3 regions of the Bacillus sp. es.036 genome follow, and region 3 is predicted to be linked to each of the others. Evidence: riboswitches for the same ligand, from Rfam matches in the RefSeq annotation. Region 3 holds a riboswitch; each other region holds the start of a gene.
The links. Region 3 has a riboswitch for S-adenosylmethionine ahead of metK (methionine adenosyltransferase). Riboswitches for the same ligand answer to the same signal wherever they lie in the genome.
Positions count from the first base shown of each region.

Region 1: linked by a shared signal. The riboswitch ahead of metX (homoserine O-acetyltransferase MetX) and the one ahead of metK (methionine adenosyltransferase) in region 3 are both predicted to bind S-adenosylmethionine.
Region 2: linked by a shared signal. The riboswitch ahead of mtnK (S-methyl-5-thioribose kinase) and the one ahead of metK (methionine adenosyltransferase) in region 3 are both predicted to bind S-adenosylmethionine.

Region 1 is NZ_PDIZ01000001.1:2,730,251-2,740,775, reverse strand. It holds gene ATG70_RS13945 (acyl-CoA dehydrogenase family protein) at 1-1,723, shown strand, start outside; gene ATG70_RS13940 (arsenate reductase family protein) at 1,965-2,324, shown strand; gene gcvH (glycine cleavage system protein GcvH) at 2,422-2,811, shown strand; gene ATG70_RS13930 (YusG family protein) at 2,968-3,216, shown strand; gene ATG70_RS13920 (peroxiredoxin family protein) at 3,419-3,922, opposite strand; gene ATG70_RS13915 (TraR/DksA C4-type zinc finger protein) at 4,062-4,589, shown strand; gene ATG70_RS13910 (toprim domain-containing protein) at 4,730-5,059, shown strand; gene ATG70_RS13905 (thioredoxin domain-containing protein) at 5,132-5,434, shown strand; gene sigI (RNA polymerase sigma-I factor) at 5,787-6,551, shown strand; gene ATG70_RS13895 (anti-sigma factor domain-containing protein) at 6,574-7,911, shown strand; gene ATG70_RS13890 (TlpA family protein disulfide reductase) at 7,975-8,394, opposite strand; SAM riboswitch class I at 8,576-8,686, shown strand; gene metX (homoserine O-acetyltransferase MetX) at 8,782-9,867, shown strand; gene ATG70_RS13880 (O-acetylhomoserine aminocarboxypropyltransferase/cysteine synthase family protein) at 9,869-10,525, shown strand, end outside.
Region 2 is NZ_PDIZ01000003.1:605,621-616,145, forward strand. It holds gene queF (preQ(1) synthase) at 1-361, opposite strand, end outside; gene ATG70_RS21945 (YtxH domain-containing protein) at 555-1,079, shown strand; gene ATG70_RS21950 (YjcZ family sporulation protein) at 1,150-1,239, opposite strand; gene ATG70_RS21955 (glycerophosphodiester phosphodiesterase) at 1,338-2,060, opposite strand; gene ATG70_RS21960 (YmaF family protein) at 2,224-2,559, shown strand; gene ATG70_RS21965 (ABC transporter permease) at 2,585-3,562, opposite strand; gene ATG70_RS21970 (sugar ABC transporter ATP-binding protein) at 3,615-5,123, opposite strand; gene ATG70_RS21975 (sugar ABC transporter substrate-binding protein) at 5,120-6,253, opposite strand; gene mtnA (S-methyl-5-thioribose-1-phosphate isomerase) at 6,250-7,311, opposite strand; gene mtnK (S-methyl-5-thioribose kinase) at 7,312-8,523, opposite strand; SAM riboswitch class I at 8,632-8,769, opposite strand; gene ATG70_RS21990 (carbon-nitrogen family hydrolase) at 8,856-9,638, opposite strand; gene ATG70_RS21995 (pyridoxal phosphate-dependent aminotransferase) at 9,741-10,525, shown strand, end outside.
Region 3 is NZ_PDIZ01000001.1:2,423,232-2,433,756, forward strand. It holds gene ATG70_RS12415 (gamma carbonic anhydrase) at 1-472, shown strand, start outside; gene ATG70_RS12420 (hypothetical protein) at 544-762, shown strand; gene ATG70_RS12425 (phosphatase PAP2 family protein) at 903-1,421, shown strand; gene ATG70_RS12430 (glycosyltransferase family 4 protein) at 1,438-2,583, shown strand; gene ATG70_RS12435 (nucleotide sugar dehydrogenase) at 2,598-3,926, shown strand; gene ATG70_RS12440 (MSMEG_1061 family FMN-dependent PPOX-type flavoprotein) at 3,920-4,570, opposite strand; gene metK (methionine adenosyltransferase) at 4,657-5,853, opposite strand; SAM riboswitch class I at 6,063-6,172, opposite strand; gene pckA (phosphoenolpyruvate carboxykinase (ATP)) at 7,057-8,640, shown strand; gene ATG70_RS12460 (ABC transporter substrate-binding protein) at 8,874-9,869, shown strand; gene ATG70_RS12465 (ABC transporter ATP-binding protein) at 9,881-10,525, shown strand, end outside.

The sequences.
Region 1 (10,525 bases), 310 kb from region 3:
TGAAGATATTTTTACACCGGAGGATTTTTCTGATGAGCATGTCATGATGGGGAAAACAACGGAAGACTTCGTACTGAAAGAAGTCGTTCCTCAGCTTGAGAAGCTTGAAAATCATGAATTCGACATTTCACGTAAGCTGCTTGAAAAAGCAGGTGACATTGGTCTTCTTGGAGCGGATGTTCCTGAGGAGTATGGTGGCCTAGGACTTGATAAAATTAGTTCATCTGTTATAACAGAAAAATTTTCTCGTGCTGGTGGTTTCTCAGTTAGCTATGGTGCGCATGTGGGAATTGGGTCCCTTCCAATCGTATTTTTCGGCAATGAAGATCAAAAGAAAAAATATCTTCCTGGTTTAGCAACAGGCGAGAAGATTGCTGCTTATGCCCTAACAGAGCCTGGATCGGGCTCGGATGCTCTTGGAGCGAAAACGGTAGCGAAACTTAATGAAGAAGGTACGCACTATGTTCTAAATGGTGAAAAGCAATGGATTACAAACTCAGCTTTTGCAGATGTATTCATTGTATATGCGAAAATTGACGGTGAGAAGTTCACTGCTTTTATCGTGGAACGTGATTCTAAAGGACTTTCGACAGGTCCAGAAGAAAAGAAAATGGGAATTAAAGCTTCTTCTACAAGAACATTGATTCTTGATGATGTGATGGTGCCGAAAGAAAATCTCCTTGGTGAAGCAGGGAAAGGTCATGTGATTGCATTTAACATTCTTAATGTGGGTAGATATAAGCTTGCAGTAGGTACAATTGGTGCCATGAAGAGAGGGATTGAACTTGCAGCTAAATATGCTAACGAGCGTAAGCAATTCAACACGCCAATTGCAAAATTCTCTCTTATTCAGGAAAAATTAGCTAACATGGCTGTTGCCACTTATGCAACTGAAAGTTCGACATACCGTACAGGAGGCCTTTTCGAGCAAAAGTTAGGAAAACTTTCTGATGAAGATCAGAAAAACGGGGCTAAAGTAGCTGAAGCAATCGCTGAATACGCAGTTGAGTGTTCTTTAAACAAAGTTTTTGCTTCTGAATCACTTGATTATGTTGCTGATGAAGCGTTACAGATCCACGGTGGTTATGGCTTCATGTCGGAATACGAAGTTGAGAAGATGTATCGTGACTCTCGAATAAACCGTATTTTTGAAGGAACGAATGAAATTAACCGCCTTCTTGTTCCTGGAACGCTAATTCGCAAAACAATGAAAGGTGAATTACCACTTCTTGAAAAAGCAACAGCTCTTCAAGAAGAACTCATGATGCTTACACCTCAAGAAATTGGGGATGCGCCACTTGAACAAGAAAAGCATCTTGTTACGATGGCGAAGAAAATCATGTTATTGGCTGCTGGAACAGCGGTGCAAAAGTATGGCAAAGCGCTTGATAAAGAGCAAGAAGTTTTATCAAACATTGCAGATATCGTAAGTGAAATCTACTCAATGGAATCCGCTGTCCTACGCACTGAAAAAGCGATCAACAAAACGAGTGTAGAAAAGCAGAACCAAAAGCTTCTTCTTACACAAGTTTTCTGTCAGGAAGCGTTCAATCGCATTGAGGCACATGCGAAAGAAACGTTAGTGGCTGTTGAAACTGGCGATTCTCTACGTATGATGATTTCTGCTCTTCGTAAACTGTCGCGCTACACGCCAATCAACGTAATTGCAAAGAAACGTGAAATTGCAGCTACCGTACTGGAACAACAACGCTTTACTGTTTAATTGTCTAAGGTTATGTCATTCAATGATTTAAAATCACTTCCAAACCAAACTCTCTTTTTATCCCTCCAACAATGGGGGGATTTTTTTCTCCTTATTAGGAAATATAAAGAGTGAATTTATTAAAGGATTTTAGTTTTTTATGCCGAAAGCTACTTTTTAGAGAAGCGTCTGTATTTGTCCTCATCCTGTCATGTGGTAAACTATCCATAGAATCACATGATGCCTTTAAGGAGGAACAGATTTGCCCATTACATTTTATGCCTATCCTAAATGCGGGACATGCCGTAAAGCCAAAAAATGGTTTGAGCAAAACGATGTAGAAGTAAATGAAATTCATATCGTAGAAAATCCGCCGTCGAAAGATGAATTAGCTACAATGGTTAATCAGAGTGGATTACCAATCAAGAAATTTTTTAACACAAGTGGTCAGAAGTATCGAGAGCTTGGTTTAAAAGATAAAGTTGCCTCATCTTCTCAAGATGAATTGCTCGATATCCTTTCATCTGACGGGATGTTAATAAAGCGCCCATTAGTAACAGATGGAGAGAATGTGACAGTCGGATTTAAAGAAGATGTTTTTGAGGAAATGTGGAAACGATAAAATAGTTGCTTAATTAATAATAACTATTATACGATAGTTATTGTAATTAATATAATTGACCTTAATTAAGAGGAATTATTTCAGGGAGGAATTACCAATGAACTTACCAAAAGATTTTCGCTACTCAGAAGAACACGAATGGGTACAAGTACAAGAAGACGGAAACATCCGAATCGGTATTACAGATTTCGCTCAATCAGAACTTGGAGACATCGTATTTGTTGAGCTTCCAGAAGAAGGCGACACAATCGAATCCGACGAGCCATTTGGTAGCGTTGAGTCTGTAAAAACTGTATCCGAGTTGTACGCACCAATCTCAGGCAAAGTTCTTTCTGTCAATGAAGATTTAGAAGACAGCCCTGAATTTGTTAATGATTCTCCATATGAAAAAGCATGGATGGTTGTTGTAGAACCTTCTGAGCCTTCTCAAATTGAAGAATTGATGACTGCAGAAGCTTACGAAAAAATGGTAAGCGAAGACGAATAATAAACTTAATGTGTTGTGGCATCACCCGTTTACAAAATAAATGATGAGATGGAACGGTTCATCATACACTCTAATTAGTGGTTCTTTTTTGTTTTAGTCATCTACTAGTCACATAGAGGCTTTATGGAAAGAAACGATATAGAGGAGATGATCCAAATGATTGATACTTCTCGTCCTATGGTAAGAATTGATGTCACGAACAAGATTTATGGTAAATTTGATCAAAAAGCAATGAATTTGTATCTGAACAAAGAAAAAATCGGCCGTATTTTATTCTCTGATCAGGGCAATCGCTACGAATTATCAGATGGATACGAATTTGATCAAGATAAAATTTACCACTATGAACAAGTTTTAGAGCAAAAGGCAAAGTATGTCGAAGACTGCGACCTCGGCTGGTGTTAGTAAGAAAAGCGAATGCGCTCGAAAGGACCGAGAAGCACTGGAAGCTTTCAAAAGGAACACGTTCTTTGTGTTCCGATTGAAAGGTGAAGTGATCGAGGGCCTGAGCGCAGTAGCTGGACAAGAAAAGCGAATGCGCCTGTTTATCCCCGACAAGCTTAATGTCTTCAAAAAAAACGGCCAATTGGCCGTTTTTTTTTAATTTTTATGCTTTATTTTTACGAATGTATTTAATGGTCGTAATCAATCCATCAGCTGAAGGTCTTCCGAAAGGGCTGGATTGGAGAAACTGTGCCATCAGTTTACCATTCTCATCGATTAAGAAAATAGCTGGTTCCCCATGTTCACCATGATCTTCATAAGGGTCGTCTTCGCGATGCATCATAACGCCATAAGAGTCGATTGCAGCGTTTTCGTTGTCGCTTAAAACTGGGAACTCAAGGCTGTGTTTTTCTTTCATTTTTCGAAGCGATTCTAATTCGTCTTTCGCGATTGCAATTGGGTGTACGTCTAGTTTTTGAAAAGCGCCTAGATGTTCTTGTAGTTCTTCTAACTGTTCGTTACACACAGGACACCATTCACCTCTAAAGAAGACGAGCATATGCCAGCGGTTATCTTCTTGTTGGTGCTGTTCAAATTGGAACAGTTCACCTTCTGTGTTAATAAGTGAAAAAGAGGGTGCCTGGTCTCCAAGTTTTAATTTAGCCATTATTACCACTCCATTCTTTAATCATATTCATTTATTTCCACGAGTTGAGCATGATAAAACATAATTGCATGGTTTAACTGCACGGTGGTTAAGGGAAAATAGGTATTGGAAAAGAAAATCACCTATGGAGGTAATGATAATGGCTTTGTCGAAGGAAGAATTACAGCAATTTAAAAAACAGTTACTTAATTTAAAGAAAGAGCTTTTAGATAGTGGTGCTAGTCATCGTGATGAAAATGCGGCATTATCCGATGAGACTGGAGAATTAACATCGTACGATAATCATTTTGCTGATATGGCTTCTGAGTTGGACCAACGTGAGAAGGATATTACTTTAGAAGATGCAGCAAGAGAACGATTGAGTTTAATTAATACAGCACTTGATCGTATTCGTGAAGGAAACTATGGCATTTGTGTGGATACTGGAGAAGAGATTGATAAGGAACGCCTTGAAGCCATTCCTTATGCTATTCGTACGAAAGAAGCACAGGATAAATTAGAAAAGGCGAAAGAAGATAGCCGACCAGATGATGAAGCTACTTTTGAGACCGCAGGTAATAGAGAAGATGATCGTCTACGTACAGTTGATGATCTTCAAAGAGAACACGGTAATTCGACTTCTGAAACGTATCTAGAAGAAGAAGATCCGGATAAAGAAACGGAGTAATAGACGGTTACCTGGCTCAATAGCTGTTGTGTAATCATATCTCGTTAGCTAATCTACTTCTAAAGTGAAACGATTTGCTTTCAACCACCATATGCTATAGCAATGCATTGATACGACAGCTTGAAATGGAGCGTTGTGCCATGAATGATAAAGTAATTATTGTCGAAGGAAAAACAGATAAACAGCAGTTAATGAGAGTGTTGGATGAACCTGTTCATATTATTTGCACCTATGGAACAATTAGCTTTGAGCGACTTGAGGAATTAAGTGAAGAACTTGAAGAGAAAGACGTGTTTGTACTAGTTGATGCAGATGATGCAGGTGAGAAATTAAGGCGACAATTAACGCAGGAAATTCCCCACGCAGAACATCTTTATATCACAATGCTTCATCGTGAAGTAGCAGAGACACCGCTAAATTATTTAACAAGAATTTTAAGAGCAGCTAAGTTTAAAGTATTAACTGTATAATGCAAGTAAAAGATTAACGAAGGGAAGCTTTAAGTAGCTTCCTTTTGGTCTTAAAGGAATTGAGGCATACGGATGCAAGAGATTACTGACGAAGCTTTGATTAAAGAGCTTTTAGAAAAAGAAGGTAGTGTTATATTCTTCTATACTCCCTTTTGTCAGACATGTAAAATAGCAGAGCGAATGTTACATATTGTTACAGAAGCAAAAGAGATGAACGCTGTTGTATATACGTGCAACTTGAATTATTTTCCTTGGGTTGCAGAAGTGCTCGGAATACAAAGTGTTCCTGCATTAACAGTTATTGGTGGAAATGATGAAAATCGGATCCTTTTTGCATTTGAATCCGTGGTAACAATCGATAAATTTCTTAATTAAAGTAAATTCGTTTGATGAATTTTGACCATCTACTCGTTTTTTATAAGTTGCAAAAATCCTGTCTGCAAAGGAAAAAATGAATATTTAATTTGCTGAAAATTAAGCAAGATTAATAATGATAAGATAATATAACAGGAAGTAAAGAAACAGTAACATTGTCATAAAATTGTATTTTCGTTGATGCTGATTGAGTGGTATAACTGAATAGAGTCACCATTCCACTGTTTTGTACGGATGGTGGCGCATTTCATTTTCTAACCTATTATAGAATTTCCAAAACTTAAAAACATCTAAGAATTCAACCCGAAAAGCGGTCTAGTTGAGATTGACTGCAATATGAGAGGTGTATAACATGACAACCATTTCAATCAGCGCAATGGGAAATTTCGCTAATAAAAATGAAAACAAAAAAGAGACTATTACTTTAGAAGATAAAGTTGATCGTATACAGAATGGAAATCAGGCGTTACGCAATCAGCTTTTAGAAGACTATCAACCTTTTATTAAGAAAATCACGTCTAAAGTTTGCAATCGCTATATAAATCATTCGATGGATGAGTTCAGTATAGGACTATCCGCTTTTAATGAAGCTATGGATCAGTATCGAAAAGGCCAGGGAAGCAGATTTTTAACATTTGCTGATATGGTGATTAGAAGAAGAGTGATCGATTATATTCGAAAAGAAGCGCGACAGAATAAGTATATTTACCTTGAACCTGAGGAACTTGATGAGGAAGGTCGGCTAGAAGATAGCTTTGCAGAACAAAAAGCCGCACTTGATGTATATGAGATTGATAAACAACGTGAAGTACGAATGTTTGAAATTGAGGAATATGAGCAGTTGCTGAAGAAATTTAGTATTACGTTTAAGGTTCTTAGCAAAAACTGTCCGAAACATATTGATGCAAGAGAAAATGCCAAGATGATTGCAAAATTAATCGCGGATGATCACGTTCTTTCAGGATATTTATTAGAGAAAAAGCAGCTCCCTATAAAAGATTTGCTGGCGCTCGTTACATGCAGTCGCAAAACGATTGAACGTAATCGAAAGTATATAATAGCAGTTGCATTAATTCATTTGGGTGGATTTAATGCTCTGAAATCTTATATACAGTAGTTGGAAAAAAGGGGGCCAGGGGATGAAAAAAGGGGTCATTATGGACATTCGCGGAAGAAAGGCAGTTGTACTAACTCCTGATGGAGAATTTTCAACGATCAATCTGAAGCGAAATCATGAGTTAACAATCGGCTCTGAAATTAAACTTGCACCAAAACCACTAAATAAGAAAAAAGGTTATTTTACCCCCTCTATGCCCACCCTGGCCGGTTTGGCAGCAATTCTATTGTTAGTCGTTATCGTAACAGGCGTTATTCCTGTTAGACAAAATGATGTGGTTGCAGCCTATGTAAGCTTTGATATCAATCCAAGTATTGAGGTTGGAGTTAATTCTGATCTTGAAGTTATTCAATATCAAGCATGGAATTCAGACGGTGAAGGGTTGAACTTAGAACGGGATACAATGAATATGCCACTTAGCGAATTTGGAGGATTACTTGTCTCGAAACTCGATAACGAAGGCTATCTAGAAGAAAATCGGGAATTACTCATTGTCGCTTCGAACGTTGAAGCAAAAGAAAGTAAAGGAATCAGCGGAGATTTAGAAGCCGTTATCCAAGGTATAGAAAAGAATAACGCACTTGTTAATCAAGCGGTTGCCATTACAACCATTCTTGATGCTGATTACAGTATGCGCGAAAAAGCAATAGAACATGGGATATCTCAAGGGAAATATATGGCATACCTCGCAGCCATTGATCGGGGAGCTTCTTTGTCAATGGACGAAGTACGTAATTTATCTGTGAAAAAAATGGATGAAATGCAACCCGAAAGTATGACCGCTGTTGAGGCGAAAGAATCTGAAGATCCTGATGAATTCAAAGTGAAAGATACACCAACACCTATTGAAGACTCTGTTGTCCAATTAAACGACAAAAAAGTAGTACCTGATCAAGAGGATGAAAACGGAGAACTTATCCTCAAACAACCTGAACAAAAATCTGTTCCTGAATCAAAAGACAATCAATCGAATAATGTTAATTCCAATGAGTCAAAGAAAACCAATTCATCTAGTGGCACGCAGACACAAAAAGATGACAAAGAAGATCAAAATGAAAAAGATAAACAAGATAAAGCAGAAAAAAAAACGGAAACTAAAGTAGAAAAAGAACAAGAGAAAGAAAAAAAGCAGGCTGAAAAACAAAATAGTAAAACAGATAAAGCTCAAGAAAAAGCTGAAAAGAAGGATGAGAAGGCACAAGAAAAAGCTGAAAGAAAAAGCGATAAGGCTCAAGAAAAGTCTGAGAAGAAAGACGAAAAAGCGCAAGACAAAGAGGAAAAGAAGAGCGAAAAAGCTCCAAAGAAAGAAGACCCAAAAGATAATAAAGGCAAGTCTGAAGAAAAGAAAAAAGATTCGTGAAGCATCATGCTATTATTCATTTTATATCCATTATTTAAGCCAGAGGGATTCCTCTGGCTTTTTTTACTTCATGATGGATGGAAGAGCTTTCGCAATATCGAGGAAAGAAGATTGATCATTAAAAACGTTAACAATTTGATGATCTTTATCGAGTAGAACCGTTGTTGGAACTCCAGTACATCCGTAATCATCATACGTTTCTCGACCATTGTCACGTAATACAGGAAAAGGAAGGTCGTTTTTTATCGTAAATTCTTTTCCGGCTTCCTCTGATCGTTCTCGTCCAGTTACATTTATTGTTAAGAAGGCCAGCTCTTCAAGATCAGCATGGTGGTAAAATTGTTCTTTCATCGGCATATCTTTCATACAGTCAGGACACCAGGATGTCCAGAACGTTATCATCACTGGTTTTCCAACAAAGTCAGTAAGGCGAATAACGTCGCCACTATTCATATCCTCTAATGCAAAGAAGGGTGCTTCCATAGTTGTTCACCTCTTTTAAATGGTCTATCGTTACCTTATCAAAAAGTTCATTCTAACGAAAGATTTCTGGTCATAGACTGTTTTATCCCTGAGTTCAAAAGAATAAAAATTCCGAAAAATGTTTGACACTAATGCGCCACCTTGCTAAAATAAACACAATTAATTAAAAACGAAATATTCTTACTTATCTAGAGAGGCGGAGGGACTGGCCCTATGAAGCCCGGCAACCGTCAAACCAATCCTGGTTTGAAAAGGTGCCAAATCCTGCAGGAGAAATCCTGAAAGATAAGCGGAGCTGATGAATAAATCAAGCCTCTCTGTCTTTCAGAGAGGCTTTTTATTTTAAGTAAAAACAAGCAGTTTTTGTTTGAAAGGAGTGATAGGGGTTTGGATAGAGAGACGATATACGAAGATCGGACGGTATCGATTGGTTCGTTAATGCTGGAATCTGGCAATGAACTTCATGACGTCGAACTTGCCTATGAACGTGTAGGCCCTAGGGGAGCGCCGGTGATTCTTGTCTGTCATGCTTTAACTGGAAATCAGTATACAGTCGGTCATGAAGAAGCTGGCTGGTGGAAAGGATTAATTGGGAAAGGTGCTTCTATCGATACTTCTGATTTTCAAGTTATTACATTCAATGTCCTTGGGGGATGTAATGGCTCGACAGGACCACAATCGATCAACCCAGTTACGCAAAAGCGTTACCAAGCCGATTTTCCGTTTGTTTCTGTAAGAGACATGGTGCATTCTCAGAAAAAAGCGCTAGAGGAACTTGGTATCCACCACCTGCATGCTGTCATTGGTGGATCTCTTGGAGGGATGCAGGTACTAGAATGGGGGCTCCTCTATCCAGATTGGATGGATCATCTTATCCCACTTGCCGTCACACCAACCCTGAACGCCTATGGAATTGCTTATAATGCCATTTCTCGATTTGCGATTACGAATGATCCGAACTGGAGGAATGGTTACTATAGTAGTGATCAAACTCCAACATCTGGGCTTGCAACCGCAAGAATGATTGGAATGGTCTCCTATCGAACGGATGAAATGTTCCAAAAAAAATTCGGTCGAGGCGTTAAAGGGGCTTCAGTTAGCCATAAAGAACCACAATACGATGTCGAATCCTATCTTCATTATCAAGGAAATAAGCTTGTAAGCCGATTTGATGCAAATAGCTACTTATATTTGTTAAAGGCGATGGATAACCACGATATTGGCATTGAAAGAGGCAATCTTACCTTAGTAAACAAAAGATTCAAAGCAAACATCCTCGCAATTGGGTTCAAAGGAGATCTGATTTATCCACCAGATGAATTAGAAAAGCTTTTTCAACAAGATTCATCCTCTCAGTTTTATCTTGTCGATACTAAATTTGGTCACGATGGGTTTCTCGTTGAGTTTGATAAATGGGGACCGCTTATAAAAGAACAACTTACAATGATAAACAAAATCGAAGGAGTGAAGTGAAATGGCAGATAAAAAATATCATTTAGAGACGATTGGCATTCATGGAGGGTTACAAGCAGATCCTGCTACGGGAGCTAGAGCACTACCAATCTATCAATCTAATGCTTATCGATTTGACAATACTGACCATGCCGCTGATTTATTTGCATTAAAAGAAGAAGGGTTTATCTATTCAAGGATTGGAAATCCAACTGTCGGAGCACTTGAAGAACGAATTGCTCAGCTTGAAGGTGGCGTTGGAGCGCTTGCACTAGCAAGTGGTATGGCAGCCATTACTACGGCGATATTAAATGTTGCAAATAGCGGAGATGAAATTGTTTCAGCATCGACTTTATACGGTGGAACGTACAATCTCTTTTCTGCTACACTTCCGAAATATGGGATAAAAACCAACTTTGTTGACCCGGAAAATGTGGAATCTTTTAGGCAAGCCATTACACCAAACACGAAAGCCATTTTTGCTGAAACGATTGGGAATCCAGGCCTTCACGTATTGGATATCGAAAAAGTTGCTGAAATTGCACATGAAGCGGGCATACCACTGATTATTGACAATACGTTTGCAACACCTTATCTGTGCCGACCAATTGAACACGGAGCAGATATCGTCGTTCATTCTGCGACAAAGTGGCTTGGTGGAAATGGCTCAACGATGGGA
Region 2 (10,525 bases), on a different contig from region 3:
CTGATTGATAAACCGTAATGGTTACTTTTAAAGGGTCAATTGCGTATACAACATCGTCTGCAATACGTGCAGCGAGCGTCTCGCAGAAGCTTCCTTCGTCACGATAAGACCAGAGATAAAATTTCAGAGATTTAGACTCGATGCATTTCTCATCAGGTACGTAAGAAATCTCAACTCGACCAAAGTCAGGTTGTCCTGTTTTAGGGCAAACCGCTGTAAATTCAAGTGCATTAAACGTAATTTCTTGTACGTTCGGTGCATCGAATGATTCGTTTTTTATCACTTCTCTTGCTTGCTCCACACTCTCTGGGCGAGGCATCGGACCAGAAGAGGGTAGCCAAGCTTTATCCATACTATTCATTAATAATCCTCCTTTAGTTTTGATGAAGCAGGAAGGTTACGAACTGCTGTCATTCAACGTTGTCTATTATAACAGAGGAACTTTCCAATGCGAAGTTGGAAGTTCAGGCCAAATTTATTAGTTTAGCTTTTAACATAAAGGGAAAGTAAAAAAATAGCTAAGCAAACTAAGAAAGATAATAGGAGGAATCATCATGCAAACAACGACTACGACTGTAAATAATGAAAAGAATGGTAAGCTTGTAAAAGGTATTTTGGTAGGTGCTATTGTAGGTGGCGCGGTAGCGATGCTTGATTCAACTACTAGAAATAAAGTGAGATCATCAGCAGGCACGTTCAAGGACTCTTCAAAAGGATTTTATACTCGTGTGAAAGAAAATCCGAGCGAAGTGAAAGACGACTGGATGGATCGGATTCAATCAGCTTCTTCTGTTTTAAAAGAAGCAATGAATGATGCTCAAGCCCTCTATGAAAAGGTGAATGATGATGTGGTAGACCAGGTGAATCAAGTGAAAGAAGATTCAACTGAAGTCCTTTCTTCAGCAAGAGAAGCAAGTGAAGATCTCAAGGATATTGGAAGTAAAGTGAAGGATGCTGGTCAGGAAGTAACAGATTCGAATGAAAATGAATATGAGCCAACAAACATTCCTGGCAGTGAAACGCGTACACCTGGTAGCACAACAGTGAACCCGAAGACATCTCCAAATACTACACTTTAATTTAGTGAGATTGTTAATTCCCCCAAATATGAAAAAGACTTCCGCTTATTATTGCGGAAGTCTTTTTTTTTTAATAAATGTAAGATGCACCAATGATAATCAAAAGAATAAACAAAACTACGATTAACGCGAAACCTTGACCGTATCCATATCCACTCATCGTCTCGTTCCTCCCGTCAATATGTGTCGCTTCCTTACTAACCTATGTGGAAGAGTAAGATTGGGGACATAGGCAAACGCCCTTTTTAAAGAAGGGAGTTATATGGACCGCATCGCAACTGCAGGAAAATCAGTAAATATTGCGGAACATCCCGTTTTTTTGAGCGCAGCTATTTGATGAGGATCATTGACAGTAAAAGCACGAACAGGGATACCGCGCTTATGTGTATTAGTTATAAAATACTCATCAATCGCACCATACTCAATGTGGATACTATTGGCACCAACTCGTTGAAGATAATCCCACGGCTCAACTAACTTTTCCATGAGGAGAATAGCGGTTTCAACTTTGCAGCCTTTTTGAGTGAGCCGCTGAATACTATAGTGATTAAAGGAAGAGATAATGGTTCGATCATAAAGCTGATAATGTGTCAGCAATTCAAGTACCTTTGTTTCTAAGTGGTCATAAGGAAATTGACCATTTTTTAGCTCTATATTCAACATAAGGGAGGTGGAAGTAATCCATTCTAAAACGCTTTTTAGAGAAGGTATAGAGTTTCCCTGGAAGCGACTTGAGAAAGCTTGACCGGCGTCTAGTCGAACTAAATCTTCGTATAGGAAGTCTTTTACAAAACCAATGCCATTTGTCGTACGCTCTAGTCGTTCATCATGAATTACAACAGGTACAAGGTCTTTCGTTAATTGAACATCGAGCTCGATTCCTTGAGCACCAGCTTTATGAGCCGCTTGAAAAGAAATGAGTGTATTTTCAGGGTGTGTACCTGACGAACCTCTATGTCCATAAATATGGAAAGAAGACATATGTCACCTCTCTTTAGCTAAGGTTAATTGATCTATGTATGGTATTCGTGCTTTCACATGGATCTCCTTGTCATTTCTACTTCTAAGCTTTTCTCCTATTCGAATAAACGAGTTAAGCGTTTGAGTTGCATACATGCTAGATGGGAAGAAAGGAGGAGAAATTTTGTTTAAGGGATTTGAATTACCAGAAGCTCACGCTCATTATTTTAAAGGGAATTTAGAAAAGCGGTTTAATCATCAGCATTTTCAGATTTTAGGATTCAGTTTTCCTATAAACGGCAGCTCTTTTGATCAGCATGTTCATCGAATTGAAGGGATAACGATAGAAGAGGAAGGCCATCAACATCGCTATAGCGTAGAATCTGGACCACCCATTTTATTAGCAAAGGGTGGTCATTATCATAAGTTTAGCGGGGAAACGGTGTCAAAAGAAAACCACGAACATTATTTTTCAGGAGAAACGAGTCTTCCTATAGGGAATTATCCCTTGAATTGGTAAAAGGCGATGCAGTGCATCGCTTCTTTTACATTTTAATTTCGCGCTTGTTTTGATAGAACGTAAAGGCAAGTGCCCCTATTAAAATGGTCCCTTTAATAATATCCTGAGCATAGTAAGGAACATTTAACATCGTTAATCCATTGAGAAGAATGCCGATCAAGACAGCCCCTACAAAAGTACCGAGTGCGTTTGGTTTACCAGCACCGAGTACAGAATAGCCAATTAATGCTGCAGCCACACCGTCCATTAGAAGTGGGGCGCCAGCAGAAACCTGGCCTGTACCAATACGAGATGCGAGTACAATGCCAGCAATACTAGCAAATAGTCCGCTTAACACATAAGCGAGAGTACGGTATCGCTGCACAGCAACTCCTGAAAGCCTTGCTGCTTCGCGATTACTTCCTGTCATATAAAGCAATCGACCAGCACGCGTATACGTAAGGAAAAGGTGAACCAATATGACACAAAAAATCATAAAAATAGCGGGGAACGGGACGCCTGCTATTTCCCCTTGTCCAATAAAGAGAAATGAGGGGATAAACTTGCCTGGTGCCGTTGTACCGTCATCCATTGGCATATTATTGTAGATTGAAAAGCCTTTTGTGTAAGTTAATTGAATACCATTTACAATATACATGACAGCAAGTGTTGCAAGAAGATCAGGGATTCTGATTTTGATTGTAATGAATGCGTTGATCAAACCAATGACTATTCCTAAAAGAATCGGGATAAGAAGGGCTATAAGAAGCTCCTGTCTATACCATACGAGGGAGGCAGCACTTGCAATGGTTGCTAAACTAACTGTCGATCCAACTGAAAGGTCAAATCCTCCTACAATAAGTGTAAACGTTACCCCGAGTGCAACAAGCGTAACAATCGAGATGGACCGAAGTATATCAGCGAAATTACTATAGGTTAGAAACCGATCGTTCAACAAGGTGAAACTTACAATAAGCGCTAATATGACGAGCAGTGTGCCGTATTTCACAAAAAAATGAACTATTTTATTTTTAAAAGGTGTGACGAGAGCATTTTGTTTCTGTGTATGTGCTAATTCAGCTGCTGATTTCAATTGTTGTACCTCCTGTTGCTGCTTGCATAATGGCTGATTGATTCATGTTATCACCAGTTAAGGTCGCTGTGATTTCTCCGTCGTACATAACAAGAATTTTATCGGAAATCTCCAAAAGCTCATCGATTTCACTTGAAAAATAGAGAATCCCTTTTCCTTCATCAGCGAGTTGCTTTATGAGAGACAATACCTCAGATTTAGCTTTAACGTCGATGCCTTTAGTAGGTTCATCAAATAGAAATACGTTTCGATTTGCATCTAACCACTTTCCGATCGCCGCCTTTTGTTGATTTCCTCCACTCAGGTGATGAATCGGTTGCCGAGTGGAAGAAGCTTTTATACCAAGCTGATTGATTTGGTTGGACGCATAATTTTCTTCTTTCTTACGGTTGAGTAGGCCATTTTTTGAGTGACGGCGTAATGAAGGAAGCGTCAAATTATCTGATAACGAAAAATCCAGTAAAATCCCTGTTTTTCTTCTTTCTTCAGGTATAAGGCAAACACCCGCATTAATGGCGTCACTAGGAGAGCGAAAACGATACGTACGATTATGAAGGTGAATCTTCCCTTTTTGAGGCTTTGAGGCGCCAAATAAGGATAAGGCGGTTTCGGATTTACCCGCACCTACAAGTCCTGCGACGCCAATGATTTCTCCATGATTTAATTCCAAATTGATATTTTTTTCGGTTTCTGGAACATGAACATTCTCAGCTCGAAATAACGTGTGGTTTGATACTTGTCTTTTTCGTTCTTTCTTATTTCCAATCGCTGAACCAAGCATATTGGTAATAATCTCATCGGCTGATACCGCCTTTGTTTCAGCTGTGAGATGAACTTTACCATCACGTAAAATCGTAAATCGATCGCTTATTTCTTCGATTTCAGGCATACGGTGAGAAATATAGATAATACCGACACCTTTCTTTTTTAAGCTGTTAATCAGGTGGAATAAAAGTTGTGTTTCTTCTATGCTAAGTGGCGCGGTAGGTTCATCAAGGATTAAGTATTGAACATCATGAGCCATTGCACGAGCGATCAGAATCAGTTGTTTTTCCGAGAGTGTGCAATCGGAAGCAAGCTTATCTGGATTCAAAGGGATCCCCAGTGTCGCTAGTAATTGCTTTGTTTTTTTGCGCTCTTTTTTAGATGAGTAAAGTTTAAAAGGAGATTGATTAACGGAATCAGCCCAAATATTTTCTGCTACCGAAAGGGCAGGAAAGAGAGCCGTATCCACTTCTTGTACAACAATGCCAATGCCTGCTTTTTTGGCATCAGAAGGAGTTCGAATTGATAAGGGTTGCCCGTTATATGAAATTGAACCGCTGTCCCGTTCATAGTCCCCACAGACAATTTTCATTAGCGTGCTTTTTCCTGCTCCGTTTGTACCTAATAAGGCGTGCACTTCACCGGCATGAATCGTGAATGAGACGTTTTTTAATACAGTCGTACTGCCAAATGATTTAGATATATTATGAATCGTTAATTGGTTCATTTAGTGTCTGCCTCTTCAACGCGTTTTTCCATCCATGGTGATGTGGCAGCGTCAGATGAACCCCATCCGTCAACGTATTCCCCAAGCTTATCCATGGAGATCGTTTCTTCAGGTAAATCGGACTGCTTTACAAGATGAGGATCAAGTGAAAAGATGTCAGGTGCATCTTCTCCAGCGATTTTTTGATAAGCAAAACGAACTTGAACACGTCCAACTTCAGCTGGATCAGTTGCAGCTGATGATAGCCACGGGCTATTTTCCTTCTGCATCATTTGGAGGTCTTCATCACTCATATCAATGCCATAAACCTTGATTTCGTCTCTGCCTGCTTGCTCGATCGCTCGAGTCGCGCCTTTAGCAAATTCATCCCATGGAGCAAATACAGCGTCAATGTCTCCTTTGTTTGGGTATTGCTTTAGAATCGTTTCCATTTGTGTCTGGGTATCAAGAGCTGTATTAGCGCTTGCCGTTCCGAATTTAGCGATTTCCTTAATTCCTGGATAGCGCTCCTGGAATGCCTCGTAGATGACATTTCGTCGTTCCATCGGTGCAAATCCTCCAACCCAAACGTATACAATATTGCCTTCGCCGTTAAGGTCTTGAGCAAGTTTTTTCAGCGTGTCCCACGCGAGGCTATAATCATCCTGATCGATGACGGTAACGCCTGGGACATTAATATCACTATCAAAAACGACAACAGGAATCCCTTTCTCTACTGCTTTTTTCACTCCTGGTTCCAGTGCGTCTGCTCGTCCGTGATCGATTAAGATGGCATCGACATTCTGATTGATCGCTGTATCAAGATGTGTCGCCATCTTTGAAAGATCATTATCAGCATTATAAACCTGGACACTTCCTCCAAACTTTTCAACCTGATCTTCAACCCCTTTGACATATTGGGAAGAGAATGTTCCAAGAGAAGCTTGCATAATCGCAGCAATCTTTATCGGTTTTTGCACCTCTTTTGGAATGTCAGATGAAGTTTGCGATGTTTCGTCTTGCGTTTTTGAGGCAGTCTCATTTGTTTCATTATTGCTTGCTTCAGGTTCACTTACAGCATCTTGCTCACTTGTGCATGCGGCAAGAACGAAGAGAAGAAGAATGGATAACATAAGTCCTAAACGTTTCATGAATGTACCTCCGTGTTTTCAATATCTGGTAAAGTAAGATGAGCAAGGTTTTCTTCGAATGGTGTTCGAATGATGCCGTGTTCTGTAATGATTCCTTTGATTAAGCGATGTGGCGTTACGTCAAATGCAGGATTGAAAATCTCAATATTTTCAGCCGCGACGCGCTCTCCTTGATAGTGTGTGATTTCTTTTGAATCACGCTCCTCAATCGGAATGGCATCTCCATTAGGAATCGAATAGTCAATCGTTGAAATGGGTGCTGCAATATAAAAGGGAACATTGTAAGCCTGAGCGATATGAGCAAGGCCGAGCGTGCCGATTTTGTTAGCTGTGTCTCCGTTGGCTGCAATTCGATCCGCACCGACTATTACCGCTGCGATTTTCTTTGTTTTTAAGACGTGCGCCGCCATGCTATCCGTAATAAGCGTTACGTCGATACCGGCACGTTCAAGTTCCCATGCGGTTAGTCGAGCACCCTGGAGAACGGGTCTCGTTTCCGTTGCAATCGCGGAAATCGTGAGGCCGTTTTGCTTAGCCAAGTGGAGCGGAGCAAGGGCAGTTCCATATTTCGCTGTTGCAATTCCGCCTGCGTTGCAGTGGGTGAGAATGGTATCGCCATCCTTCAATAGTTTAAGTCCGTGTTCTCCGATACGTTGACAGACAAGTTCATCTTCTTTATGGATAAGTAACGCTTCGTGAAGAATCGCGTCTTTCATTTTTTCGACAGTTGATAAAGGAAGAGTCACACGAACAATGCGATCGATCGCCCATGAGAGATTCACGGCAGTTGGGCGAGAAGATGAGAGGTATTCTCCTTGCTTAAGTAACTCTGCTTTAAAAGTTGATGGTTCGGTTGTTTCTGCGTGTTGACTCCAGAGAACAAGACCATACGAAGCCGCAATTCCAATCGCTGGTGCACCGCGCACGACGAGGGAAGATATGCTATTCCAAACATCTTCGATCGCCGTCTGTTTGAGATAGCTTTCTTGATGTGGTAATTTACGCTGATCAAGCAGTAAAAGGTGATCTCCTTTCCACTGAAGAGATGGGATAGTCATTTAAACGCCCTCCTTAATCGTATCGATGTAATATTTAATCGAATCGATGTTCTTTCGATTTAAAATGAGTTTTTTTCCAAGTGTTAAAGCTCTTCTTTCCACTGCTAGTTTTACTTCTGGATCAGTAATCGTCTCAATTTCTTCTACATGAGCAAGTCCAATCGTTCTTCGGATGATTTTACAACCAGCAAAACCAATACTATCGACAAAAATAGACTGAAGATGAGTATTGAGATAACCTCTGGAATAGCGGTTATCTTCTGAAAGGTGGGTGTCCCAAAGGGAGCGGAACGTAGAGTCAAATACGGTCCAAACTTCAGTGATAACACCAAAGAGATAGGCTAGATATCCGTCTTTTTCTTCCTCGGTTCGATGGGCTTCCTGGGAGAGAATGCTAAGCGTAATATTGGCAATAAAAGCCCCAACATCAAATCCCGCTGGGCCATAGAAAGCAAATTCCGGATCGATTACTTTTGTTGAACCCTCCGTTACGAAGAGGCTACCTGTATGTAAATCCCCGTGTATTAACGCTTCTCCTTTTGTTAAAAAGGAATGTTTAAGCGAAGCAACTTCATTTAGGAAGTCTTGATCTTCCCACAAAATTTCAACATCTGGTCGAATTTCGTCTGAAAATGCGTTGCTTTCAGCATTATAAAAGGGGTCTGAAAAGACGAGACTCTCCGTGATCCCGCATAAATCTGGATTACTAAACCGTTTAGCAAGCTCTTTCTTTTTTGCAGAACCAAGACCGTAGTCAGAGGTGAAAAAGAGCGTGTGAGCGAGGTAAGTCCCGACATTTCTTGCGAGCTCAGGGTAGACACGTCCTTCAATAAGTCCTTTGCGCAAAATCGTATGCGATGATAAATCTTCCATCACTGTTGCTGCTTTTTCTGAGTCATGCAAATAAACAACTGGGGAAAATTCAGGAACAAGCGAATGAGCTTGTATGAGGGCCTCGCTTTCAATTCTCGACCGGTCAAGTGTCAGTGGCCAGGATTCACCAACAACCTTGGCATAAGGCAAAGCTTGTTTGACGATCCACGATTCCTCTGTTGCTTTGTTTTGAACATGGAAAACATAGTTTAAATTGCCATCCCCGATTTCCTTTACGAGAAGGGGGGAAGAGGGATCGATAAAATTGTGATGCACTAAAAAGTGAACAACGCTTTCTTGTGTAAATGGTGTATATCCCGACTTAACTTGAAAAGACATGTGTAAGTCCCCTTTCTAATGGATGATGTATAGAAGCATTCGTGATTAAAAGACATAAAAAAAGCCTCTTTCCGAAGAAAGAGGCTTGAAGACAGATATCCTTCACACCTCTTATCTTCCAGGATGAATAACATCCTGTTGGAAGTAGCACCGTGCCATCTAAGCCATCCTGAAAAGATGTACTTAAGAATAGGTCGGTTGCTGGGCGTCATAGGGCCAAATCCCTCAGCCTGCTCTTGATAAGAGAAAGTTTATGAAATTATTTTACAATTTTTTCGCTTGAAATGTATGTTACAGAGAAACAGATGCATTTGTCAATAATATTTTGAATTTTATTTATATATATCTGGACGTCGATCTTCAAAGATGGGGATACGACTTCGGATTGATGGTATTTCTTCCTCATCAATCAAGCCTGTTAAGATCGTTTCCTCTTCGCCTGCTTCTGCGATAATCGTTCCCCACGGATCAATGATTAAAGAATGTCCGCCAAACGCATTGTCTGGATCTGCTCCTACACGATTACAAGCAATCACGTAACATTGGTTTTCAATAGCGCGGCTAATAAGTAATGCTCGCCAATGATCCGTACGCTGTTTCGGCCATTCGGCTGGAACGAACAAAACTTGTGCACCTTCAATGGCATGAAGGCGAAGCCACTCAGGAAAGCGAATATCATAACAGATGAATCCGGCACTTGGGAGTTCTTCAAGTGTGAAGTGGCTTTTCTCATTTCCTGAAACAAGGTATTTCTCTTCATTCATCAGGCGAAATAGATGAGCTTTGCTATACTCATGGATAAGCTGCCCATCTCGATTGAAAACGAGCATCGTATTCGTTACATGATCATTGTGTTGCTTTGCAATTGAGCCACCTACTATACTCACCTTATTCTTTTTGGCTAGGTCTGAAAGAAATGCAATGGACTTTTCTGCATTTGTATCCCCAATTTCGTCTAGTCTCGATAAGTCATAACCAGTCGACCACAGTTCTGGTAAAACAATAATATCTGGTTTGTCATGAACAGCCTTAGCAACAAGCTCTTTCACTTTCGAGAAATTTTCTTCCGGGTTTCCAAACGCAATATCAAATTGCAACAGAGCGATTTTTTTCATTGTTTTCTCCTCCTCGCTTACAAAATAAGCTTTACATGATTGTGTATCCAAGATAACATAATTTACTAGAATTTCACGAAAATTTTAACAGGATGTGATTCTTTGAAACAATTTCAAACTTCGGATGCGCTTAAACGATTACCGGAACAATTTTTTGCGAAGCTTGCTGGAAAAGTGAACCGCTATGTAGAAGCGGGTTATGACATGATTAATCTTGGACAGGGAAATCCTGATCAGCCAACACCTGATCATATTATCAAGTCCTTGCAGAAGGCAGCTGAAAATCCCACCTATCACAAATATCCGCCATTTCGAGGACAGCCTTTTTTGAAGCAGGCGGCTGCTGATTTCTATGAGCGAGAATTTGGAGTGAAGCTTGATCCAGAGAAGGAAGTTGCCGTTCTTTTCGGTGGAAAAGCAGGCCTTGTCGAGGTCAGTCAATGTTTACTAAATAAAGGTGATGTGGCACTCGTTCCAGACCCTGGATATCCCGATTATTGGTCAGGTGTCGCGATGGCTGAAGCGGATATGCAAATGATGCCGTTGCTTGAGGAGAATCATTTCTTACCAGACTATGATGCGATTCCAGAGGATTCATTAAAAAAAGCGAAAATGATGTTTTTAAATTATCCAAACAACCCAACTGCAGCTGTTGCAACGAAGCGCTTTTTTGAGGAAACAGTCAGTTTTGCAGAGACGAATGATATTTGTGTTGTGCATGATTTCGCTTACGGTGCGATCGGGTTTGATGGCGAGCGACCGATTAGCTTTTTGGAAACAGGGGGTGCAAAAGACAATGGAATTGAAATCTATACCCTTTCAAAAACATATAATATGGCGGGATGGCGTGTAGGATTTGCAGTCGGAAATCAATCTGTTGTTGAGAG
Region 3 (10,525 bases):
AGTCTATATTGCGGATTATACTACCATTACAGGGGATGTGACAATCGAAGAACATAGTAGCGTTTGGTTTAACACGACGATTCGCGGAGATGTTGCACCAACAGAAATTGGTAAAAAAGTGAATATACAAGATAATTGTGTTCTCCATCAGAGTCCAAATAAAAAACTCATTCTTGAAGATGGTGTGACGATCGGCCATCAGGTTATCCTCCATAGTAGTATTATTCGTAAGGACGCTCTTGTTGGAATGGGTTCCATCATTCTTGATGGAGCTGAGATTGGAGAAGGTTCTTTTATAGGTGCCGGAAGTCTTGTCCCACCCGGAAAGAAAATCCCGCCTCATTCCCTTGCATTCGGAAGGCCAGCTAAAGTGGTTAGAACATTAACAGAGGATGATCTGCAAGATATGAACCGCATTCGAAGAGAATACGTTGAAAAGGCAGCTTATTACAAAGAGCAAAAACCGCTCTAGAAAACACGCATATTTGTCGTTCGTTTGAGGAAGGTTACCAATACAATCCTAAATGGATCGAGGTGGCTTCCGTGTACAAAATGACAATGGTCTTGATCGTGCTCGTCGTCATCACCTTGCTAATAGGGGCTTTTATGACGTACAGGCTTGGACAAAATCAAAAAGGCGAATATGATAATCAAGGGAACGCCCGGGTCAAATCTTCTTTCTTTAGTAATCCGATTTTTCTTGTTTATATTATCGCAACAGCATTAGCCATTGGTTATGTAATCTATTTTACGTTAATTTGATGAAAAAGATCAGGAAGATCATTCCTGATCTTTTTTGTTTGGTCTTAACAATTCCTTAAGATTTCTTTAATAGTGGCATTAAAATTCTGCTATATGCTTGAGGTAACACATAGGTTGAAGGGGGATTCTTTTTGAGTAAAATGGTTGGATGGCTTTATGAGCGGGAGTGTACCGTATTTCGATTTGTGAATTTAACGTGTCATTCAAGATATCTCACATCTCTTTTTGGTTTTGTTACTCATGCAGGTGGTGCGAGAACAACGATTTTAAGCACACTTTTGTTACTGGCTTTGTTACCTGCTCCTATAAAAATATGGGGGTTACAAGCCGCCTTTGCTCTTGCTGCAAGTCATATACCTGTTCATTTAATTAAAAAGCATTATCCAAGGCACCGGCCATACCTGGCAATGCCAGAAACGAAGATGCTCGTCTACCCTCTTAAAGACCATTCTTTTCCTTCTGGACATACGACAGCTATATTTTCTGTTCTTACACCGTTTGTCTTTCATCTTCCTTCACTAGCTCTTCCCCTTCTTGCTCTTGGGAGTCTAGTTGCCTTATCGCGGATCTACTTAGGTCATCATTATCCTTCTGATGTTCTCGTTGGTGTCTTACTTGGTGGTGGATCAGGCATTCTTTCAACACTCATATTAGGCTAGAAGAGGAGGACCAGCCATGAAACTTGCACTCTTTACTGACACGTATTATCCACAGGTCAATGGGGTTTCTCGCACACTCGGTAAGTTAACCACATATATGGATCGTCAGCATGTCGATTATATGCTTTTCGCACCCGACTGTCAGGCTGATGAAGACCTGTTCACAAGTAATGTTCATCGGTTTACAAGTATGAAGTTTTTCTTATACCCCGAATGCCGCATTGCCCTTCCTAAATTAAGTCTTATCCGCAATCAGCTCCAGGGGTTCAACCCGGACCTCCTTCATGTTGCAACACCGTTTAATATCGGAATGTGCGGGTTGCACTACGGAAAAAAGAATAATGTGCCCATGGTTGCTTCCTATCATACGAATTTTGATGACTATCTAAAACATTACTACCTTGAATGGTTTTCCCCTGTCATGTGGAAATATTTAACGTGGTTTCATCAGCCATTCTCTAGCACCTTTGTTCCGTCTAACGAAACACGGCACCGGCTAAATGAAAAAGGTTTTGAGAACCTGAAACTTTGGAGAAGAGGCGTTAACTGTGAACACTTTTCTCCGCTAAAAAAAAATCAGTCACTACGAGAACGATACAATTTTCAGGAAAAGTATATTCTATTATTTGTTAGTCGACTAGCTCCAGAAAAAAATCTTGATACGTTACAAAAAATCATGTGGAAACTACCTGATGAATTAAAACGACAAACAAGATGGTTGGTAGTAGGAGACGGACCAGCCATGCCACATTTCAAAGAAAATGTACCTAGAAATGTGACATTCACCGGATACAAAGAAGGAGAAGAATTAGCAGAGCTATACGCAACTTCGGATCTTTTCATATTCCCATCTGCTACTGAAACATTTGGAAATGTCGCATTGGAGTCTCTCGCCTCAGGAACCCCTGTTGTAGCTGCAAATGCTGGAGGCTTAACTGACGTTGTGTCAGAAGAACGAAATGGACTTTTCTGCTCCCCTAATAAGGAGGAGGAATACATTAGCGCGATCAGACGACTCTTATCAGATCATACTGAACGGAGAATGATGGGGTATGAGGGTCGACGCTATGCACTTTCTCAATCTTGGGATGCCATTTTTGGTCGATTATTAGAGGACTACGAAAAAACAATTGGAGTTAAGAAGATTGCTCAATACGCTTAGAAAGGAGAAAAATAATGAAGCTTGCTGTATTTGGCACCAATGAAATTGGTTTAACCGCATCCGCTATCTTCGCTTCACATGGTCATCATGTCGTTTGTACCGATGAGGAACGAAGTCAAATTGTTGCACTCAATTCAGGCGAAGTTCCTGTGGATGAAGAAGGATTAACAGAAATGATGACAGAAGCGAAAAAGGCTGGTCAATTAAGCTTCTCTGTAAATCGATTAACAGCCGCTTCTGAAGCAGACATTCTTCTATTCACTGAACCGATTCCAGTTGACGAGAATAAACATCCTGATCTTACTTGTTTCTTTCGTTTCATAAGAAAAATTGCTCTTACAATTAAACAACATAAAACCTTCATTATTAAAAGTAATGTTCCCCCAGGAACAGCATCAAAAGTAGAAGACATTCTCATAGAACAGGGTGTGTCTGATCGCTCCTTCGATGTTGTGAGTAATCCAGATTTTATTCGAAAAGGCTCAGCAGTAAAGGATTTTATGTATCCTTCTCAAATCATTATCGGCACTTCTTCGCTTCGAGCTTGTCGTGCGATGGAAACGTTCTACGAGCCTATTACGTCGTCTCTTCAATATATGGACCATACTAGTGCAGAATTAATGAGGTACGCTTATCATACGTATCAATCATTACAAGTCTCGTGTCTAACGATGATCGCTGGGGTTGCAGAAAAATACGGGGGTGACGTTGAATTAATTCAAGGTGCATTACCGAAGACACCAAAATTTAGTGACCACTCTCTTCATCCCGGTTCTTCTTTTCTAGGTACTGACACGTTAGACGAACTTGCTTCATTTCGTTCAATGATCAAAGCATCTTCTTCTGCAAATCAAATGTTTAAGGCACTAGATGAAATTGATCAATATCAGCCTGAACTATTGATTCAGAAACTGAAAGATTTCCTTGGAACTCTCCTGGGAGCCAAAATTGCTATTTTCACTTCATCTACAGTAAAACCGATCCCAGCACTTCCACCTTATGAGTTAGTCATTAAGAAATTGAAAGAGGAAGGTGCTATTGTTCAACAGTTTGATACTGAAAAAACGAAAGGCAAAAAAGAAAACGAGATGAACGCGATTTACGAATCAGTGCAAGATTGCGATGCTCTTTTATTAATGAGTGAATTAATGTCTATTAAACAACTAAACTGGGGTAAAATCATTAAAGGACTCAATCTTCCATTAGTCGTAGACGGTCACAACTTATTCCCCCTGGATGAAATGCGAATCATTGCTAACACCTATGATTTAATTTACTGTTCAATTGGTCGACCAAACATCTATAAAGGATTAGGTTCCATTTCAGTACAATCAATTCAGTAAAGACGGTTTGTATAACTGTCCCTTAACGATTCCGCAACGTTTTCTTCCCCGATCTTCGTATGATCTGAAAGCATTCTAGTAGCCGGTGCGAGCCCTTCTATGTTTGGCCAACGCTCCGGTTCCCAGAGATGGGATCGTTTTAGTGCTTTTCCACAGTGAATGAAACATTCTTTTACTTCAACGCCAATTCCAAACAATGGCGTTTTCCCCTTGTACTCACATCGTGCAAGGAGGCTTTTATCTTTCACAATCGTCGCAAGCCCATTAATGCGCAACGTTTCATCTCGTCCTGGAATCATGAAAAGCAAACCAACCATTGGGTTTTCTACTATGTTCCTCATCGAGTCCATTCGTTTGTTTCCTAGTCTTTCTGGTATTAAAAGATGATAATCATCTAACGCTTGAATGAAGCCTGGCTTATCCCCTCTTGGAGAAACATCACTACCCGTACTTGAATGGGTTGCTATCGTGATAAAAGGTGTAAAGCGAATAAACTCTCTACAATGTTCATCAAGAAAAGAAATAACCTTATGTACAGCAAGCTGACTCGGATTTCCGGCCATCTCTTCAAGTTCTTGCAGCGTTGTAATTTCTTCACCAAAAATTCCCTTCATTCCTTTTCTCCCCCCTACATTTTCTTCCATTTTATCACACCCTATTTCTCATAAAGACTTTATATTCACTAAATAAAAACAAAAAAAAGAGACCAACGGCCTCTTTTCATCATTTATTAAATTCCTGCACCCTGTTTAAGGGATTCTGAACGATCCGTTTGTTCCCAAGGAAGTTCAATGTCCGTACGTCCAAAATGACCATACGCAGCCGTTTGCTTATAAATAGGACGGCGAAGATCAAGCATCTTAATAATGCCTGCAGGACGAAGGTCAAAGTTCTCTCTTACTAGCTCAACAAGTCGTTCCTCTGACACTTTTCCAGTACCAAATGTATCAATCGCAATCGATACCGGCTGAGCAACACCAATCGCGTAGGCAAGCTGAACTTCACAACGATCGGCAAGACCTGCAGCGACGAGGTTCTTAGCTACATAACGAGCAGCATATGCAGCAGAACGGTCGACTTTCGTAGCATCCTTACCAGAGAATGCACCACCACCGTGACGCGCATAACCACCATAAGTATCAACAATGATTTTTCTTCCTGTTAAACCTGCATCACCTTGTGGCCCACCAATCACAAAACGGCCAGTTGGGTTAATGAAGTATTTTGTTTCATCATCAATCAATTCAGCAGGAACAACTGGCTTCACAACATGTTCCTTAATGTTACGCTGAATTTGTTCAAGTGAAATTTCAGGGTGGTGTTGTGTTGAAACAACGATCGTATCAACGCGAACTGGCTTTCCAGATTCATCATATTCAACCGTAACCTGAGTCTTTCCGTCAGGACGAAGATAAGGAAGAATTTCTTCTTTTCTTACTTCACTCAATCGACGAGCTAGCTTATGCGCAAGAGAGATTGGTAGCGGCATTAATTCAGAAGTTTCATTACATGCGTAACCAAACATAAGACCCTGATCACCTGCACCAATTGAATCAATTTCACTTTCTGACATTGTGCCTTCACGCGCTTCAAGAGCAACGTTTACACCTGCTGCTATATCGGCAGACTGCTCATCAATAGATGAAAGCACCGCACATGTTTCAGCATCAAATCCGTATTTTGCACGTGTATAACCGATTGCTTGAATCGTTTCACGAACGACTTTTGGAATATCCACATAGTGCGAAGTTGTAATTTCACCGGAAACTAATACAAGCCCAGTTGTTACTGTAGTTTCACAGGCAACGCGCGCATTTGGGTCATGCGCAAGAATATCATCCAGAATGGCATCGGAAATCTGATCTGAAATTTTATCAGGATGCCCCTCTGTTACTGACTCAGAAGTAAACAAACGACGATTACTCACTCAAGTACCTCCTTAAGGATTGGATCCTATCTAGTTATAGTGTAATGGATACGGTACTCATTTCCCTATTATCCTGTGCCGAAACGAGAGAACGAATTCAGAATCTTATCGTCTTACCTTTTTTTATAGTGTCATCAACTTCAACGACATTAAAAAAGCCCTTTCCTTCTATTTAGAGGGAAAAGGAGCTGGTATCTCATGCCTTTCGCCTCTTATCTTCCAAGACTATTGTCTTGCAGGTTAGCACCTTAATCCTGTTGTATAGGAGTTGGTTGCTGAGCTTCATCGGGCCTGTCCCTCCGCCTGCTCGGGATAAGAGTATCCATTCTCGACATATAATAACGTAGATAAAAGGAAGTGTCAATAACGAAAAGCGGAAGCGCCCGTTTAGCCTCGACAAGCGCTGGAGCCCCATAAAAAGAACACGGTCTTTGTGTTCATTTTATGGGGTGAAGCGATCGAGAGGCTGGGCGCTGCAGCTAGACACGAAAAGCGGAAGCCTTCGGTTAGACCCGGCAGGCACTGGAGCCTTTCAATATGAACACGGTCTTTGTGTTCAGGTTGAAAGGTGAAGTGACCGAGGGTCTGGAGGCTGCAGCTGGACACGAAAAGCGGAAGTGGGCGTTTAGGGTCGACAAGTGCTGGAGCCCTACAAAAAGAACACGGTCTTTGTGTTCATTTTGTAGGGGGAAGCGATCGAGACCCTGCCCACTGCAGCTAGACATGAAAAGCGGAGTGGGCCTGCTTAAATCCGCAGGATGTTGGAACCCTTTCGACTGAGACGCTTTTTGTCTCAATCGAAAGGGTGAAACAGCCGGAGGATTTGGCCCGCGCAGCTAGACACGAAAAGCGGAGACGAGCGGTTAGAAACGGAGATATTGGAACTCCTGAACTGGAACACGCTTTTTGTGTTCCTGTGAAGGAGTGAAATATCGTAGTTTCTGCGAGTCGCAGCTAGACACGAAAAGCGGAACCCTGACTCGAAAGAACTGGATTATTTATTCATTACCTTCACAATAAAAAAAGCCTTCTTATATTAAAGAAGGGACCCCTCAAACCTAACCAAATCGTTATTCGCTCTTTTTTCACTCTTCAAGCAAAAAATACATAGATTAGTATAGAATAATCACGCAAATGTGTTATACTATTTTTGAGTTAAACGAGTCAGTCAACGAAATCTTTAATAAAGGATGGGTTTAACGTATGAAAACAGCTTCCTTCTCCTCACCGTTATTGGATGCTATCTTAAATAAGAACAATCCACATGTAAATTTATCAGTTTCTGAACTGGTTGAACATTCCTTATTTAAAAATGAAGGGACACTTTCTTCAACGGGCGCTCTTCGAGTTGAAACCGGAAAATACACCGGTCGTTCTCCCGGGGACAAGTTTATTGTAAACGAAGACTCCGTAAAGAACAAAGTAAATTGGGAAACAAATCAACCAATTTCTGAAAAAAGTTTTGAAAACCTTTACACGAAAGTGCTGAACTATCTTGGTGAGAAAAAGGATCTTTATGTATTTAAAGGATTTGCTGGTGCTGACCAGTCATCAAGACTACCCATCCAGGTTATTAACGAATATGCCTGGCATAACCTTTTTGCCCACCAACTTTTTATACGTCCAAATGAATCAGAGCTTCAAGATCATGAAGCAGGATTTACTGTTATTTCTGCTCCTGGTTTTCAAGCTGATCCTGACGTTGACGGGACAAATTCCGAAACGTTCATTATTATTTCCTTTGAAAAGCGCACCGTTTTAATTGGCGGTACAGAATATGCTGGCGAAATCAAAAAGTCAATTTTCACCGTAATGAACTACTTATTACCTGAGAGTAATATTCTTTCCATGCACTGCTCTGCAAACGTTGGTAAAGAAGGCGATGTAGCTCTATTTTTCGGTTTATCTGGAACAGGTAAAACGACGCTTTCTGCTGACGCTCACCGTTCGCTTATAGGTGATGATGAACATGGCTGGTCCATGAACGGCGTCTTTAATATTGAAGGCGGTTGCTACGCTAAATGCATCAACTTATCGAGAGAAAAAGAACCTGAAATTTGGGATGCAATCCGTTTTGGAACAGTTCTTGAGAACGTCATAATGGATACCAATTCACGTAAGCCTGATTACGATAACACGAGTCTAACTGAAAATACTCGAGCTGCTTATCCAATTGATGCCATCCCTAACATCGCTATTCCAAGCGTAGCCGGTCATCCTAATACGATTATCTTCTTAACCGCTGATGCCTTTGGAGTCCTTCCACCGATCAGTAAGCTTACGAAAGAGCAAGCGATGTTCCATTTTCTATCTGGCTATACAAGTAAACTAGCCGGAACCGAAAGAGGCGTAACTTCACCTGAAGCTACTTTCTCTACTTGCTTCGGCGCCCCGTTCTTACCGTTACCTGCTCACCGCTATGCCGAAATGCTTGGTGAGAAAATCATGGAACACGATGTTCAAGTTTTCCTTGTGAACACAGGTTGGTCTGGTGGCGGATATGGTGTTGGAAAGCGGATGAAGCTATCCTATACAAGAGCGATGATTCAAGCTGCTTTGAACGGAGAGCTTGATCGTATTGAAACAATAACAGATCCCATTTTTGGATTGCATATCCCTTCTCACTGTCCTGGCGTACCGGCAGATGTGCTGCAACCAAAACAAACATGGGAAAACAAAGAAAACTATGACGTAAAAGCAAAAGAACTTGCTACTCAATTTGTTAAGAATTTTGATAAATTTTCAAACGTAGCTGAAGAGATCAAAAAAGCTGGACCTAACGTTTAAAACCTTTCAAAAAGCACCTAAATGGTGCTTTTTATTTTGTAACACCGCTTCTTTTGGACTAACCGCCTCGAAATGAACAAATTCTAAAAAGCTCTTACCGCTAACCAACTAAAAGAAAACCTCCCCCTTAGCATCATCCTTTTTTATCTGCAAACACAAAATGTTACGAAATTCATAGGCTATAGTATCTTAAACATGAGCCTATCTCATGTGACAATGGTGGGGGCTAACTAATGAAAAAAAGTTGGGTATTTAAAAGCAGTCTTTTTATAGGTGTATTTCTTCTTATTCTTTCAGCATGTGGTACGAATAATGGAAATGACCAGGTGCGCGTAGCTGAGGTAACACGCTCTATTTTTTATGCACCACAATATGTGGCTCTCTCGGAAGGTATATTTGAAAAGCATGGAATTGATGTTGAGTTAACCACCACTTGGGGTGGCGACAAAACAATGACCACGTTGCTTTCAAATGGAGCAGATATCGCCTTAGTCGGTTCTGAGACATCTATTTATGTTTATGCGCAAGGCACAGATGATCCCGTCATTAATTTCGCTCAGCTCACACAAACAGATGGAACATTTCTTGTATCAAGAGAAAAAGTCGATCATTTTGCATGGGAAGATTTGAAAGGAAGCACTTTTCTTGGTCAGCGTAAAGGCGGAATGCCACAAATGGCAGGGGAATATGTTCTGAAACAAAAAGGCATTGATCCACAAAATGATTTAAACCTTATTCAAAATATTGATTTTGCAAACATCTCAAGTGCGTTTGCATCAGGTACTGGAGATTATGTTCAACTTTTCGAACCGACAGCAAGTGTTTTTGAAGAACAAGGTGTCGGATATATCGTGGCCTCGTTCGGTAAAGAATCAGGAAAGATACCATACACAAGCTATATGGCAAAAGACAGTTATTTAACTAAAAATGCGGATGTAGCAGAACGATTTACAGCAGCACTTTATGAAGCACAATTATGGGTAGATACCCACTCTTCTGAAGAAATCGCTAAATCTATTGAGTCATTTTTTCAGGACACTGATCTGGAGCTGATTACTACGGTAGTTGATCGTTATAAGAGTCAACATTCATTCGCTACAAATCCTACTCTTGATCAGGAAGAATGGGATAACCTACAAAATATTATGGATGAAGCTGGCGAACTTCCAAAACGTGTTGATTATAGCAAACTAGTGGATAACAGCTATGCAGAAGAAGCACAACAATAGGAGGAAATAGAATGTCTTTCCTTCAACTGAATGCCATCTCACATGTTTATTTAACAGAAAGTGCAGCAAAGGAAGCCCTATCTGACCTTTCGTTTTCCATTGCGGAAGGTGAATTCGTATCGCTGCTTGGTCCAAGTGGTTGTGGAAAATCCACATTGTTATCAATTATATCAGGGCTCTTACAGCCAACTGAAGGAAGCGTCTCTCTTCAGAACAAGATGATCCAATCACCGGGTGAGCGAATGGGCTATATGCTTCAACAAGACTATTTATTCCCCTGGAAGACCATTGAAGACAATTGTTATATCGGGTTAAAGCTCTTAAACAAATTAACTCCGGAGAAAAAAGAAATCACACTTGCATTACTTGATAGTATGGGGCTTTCGGACGTTCGTCACGCCTATCCTGATCAGCTTTCAGGGGGTATGAGACAGCGAGTTGCGCTCGTTCGAACGCTTGCAACTGATCCTGATCTTCTTTTATTAGATGAACCTTTCTCAGCTCTTGATTATCAAACAAAACTAAAGCTTGAAGATCTTGTCTTCCAAACGTTAAAAGCACATCAGAAAACAGCGATACTCGTAACGCATGATATCGGAGAAGCGATAGCGATGTCAGACCGAATCATTCTTTTATCACCGCGACCAGGTAAAATC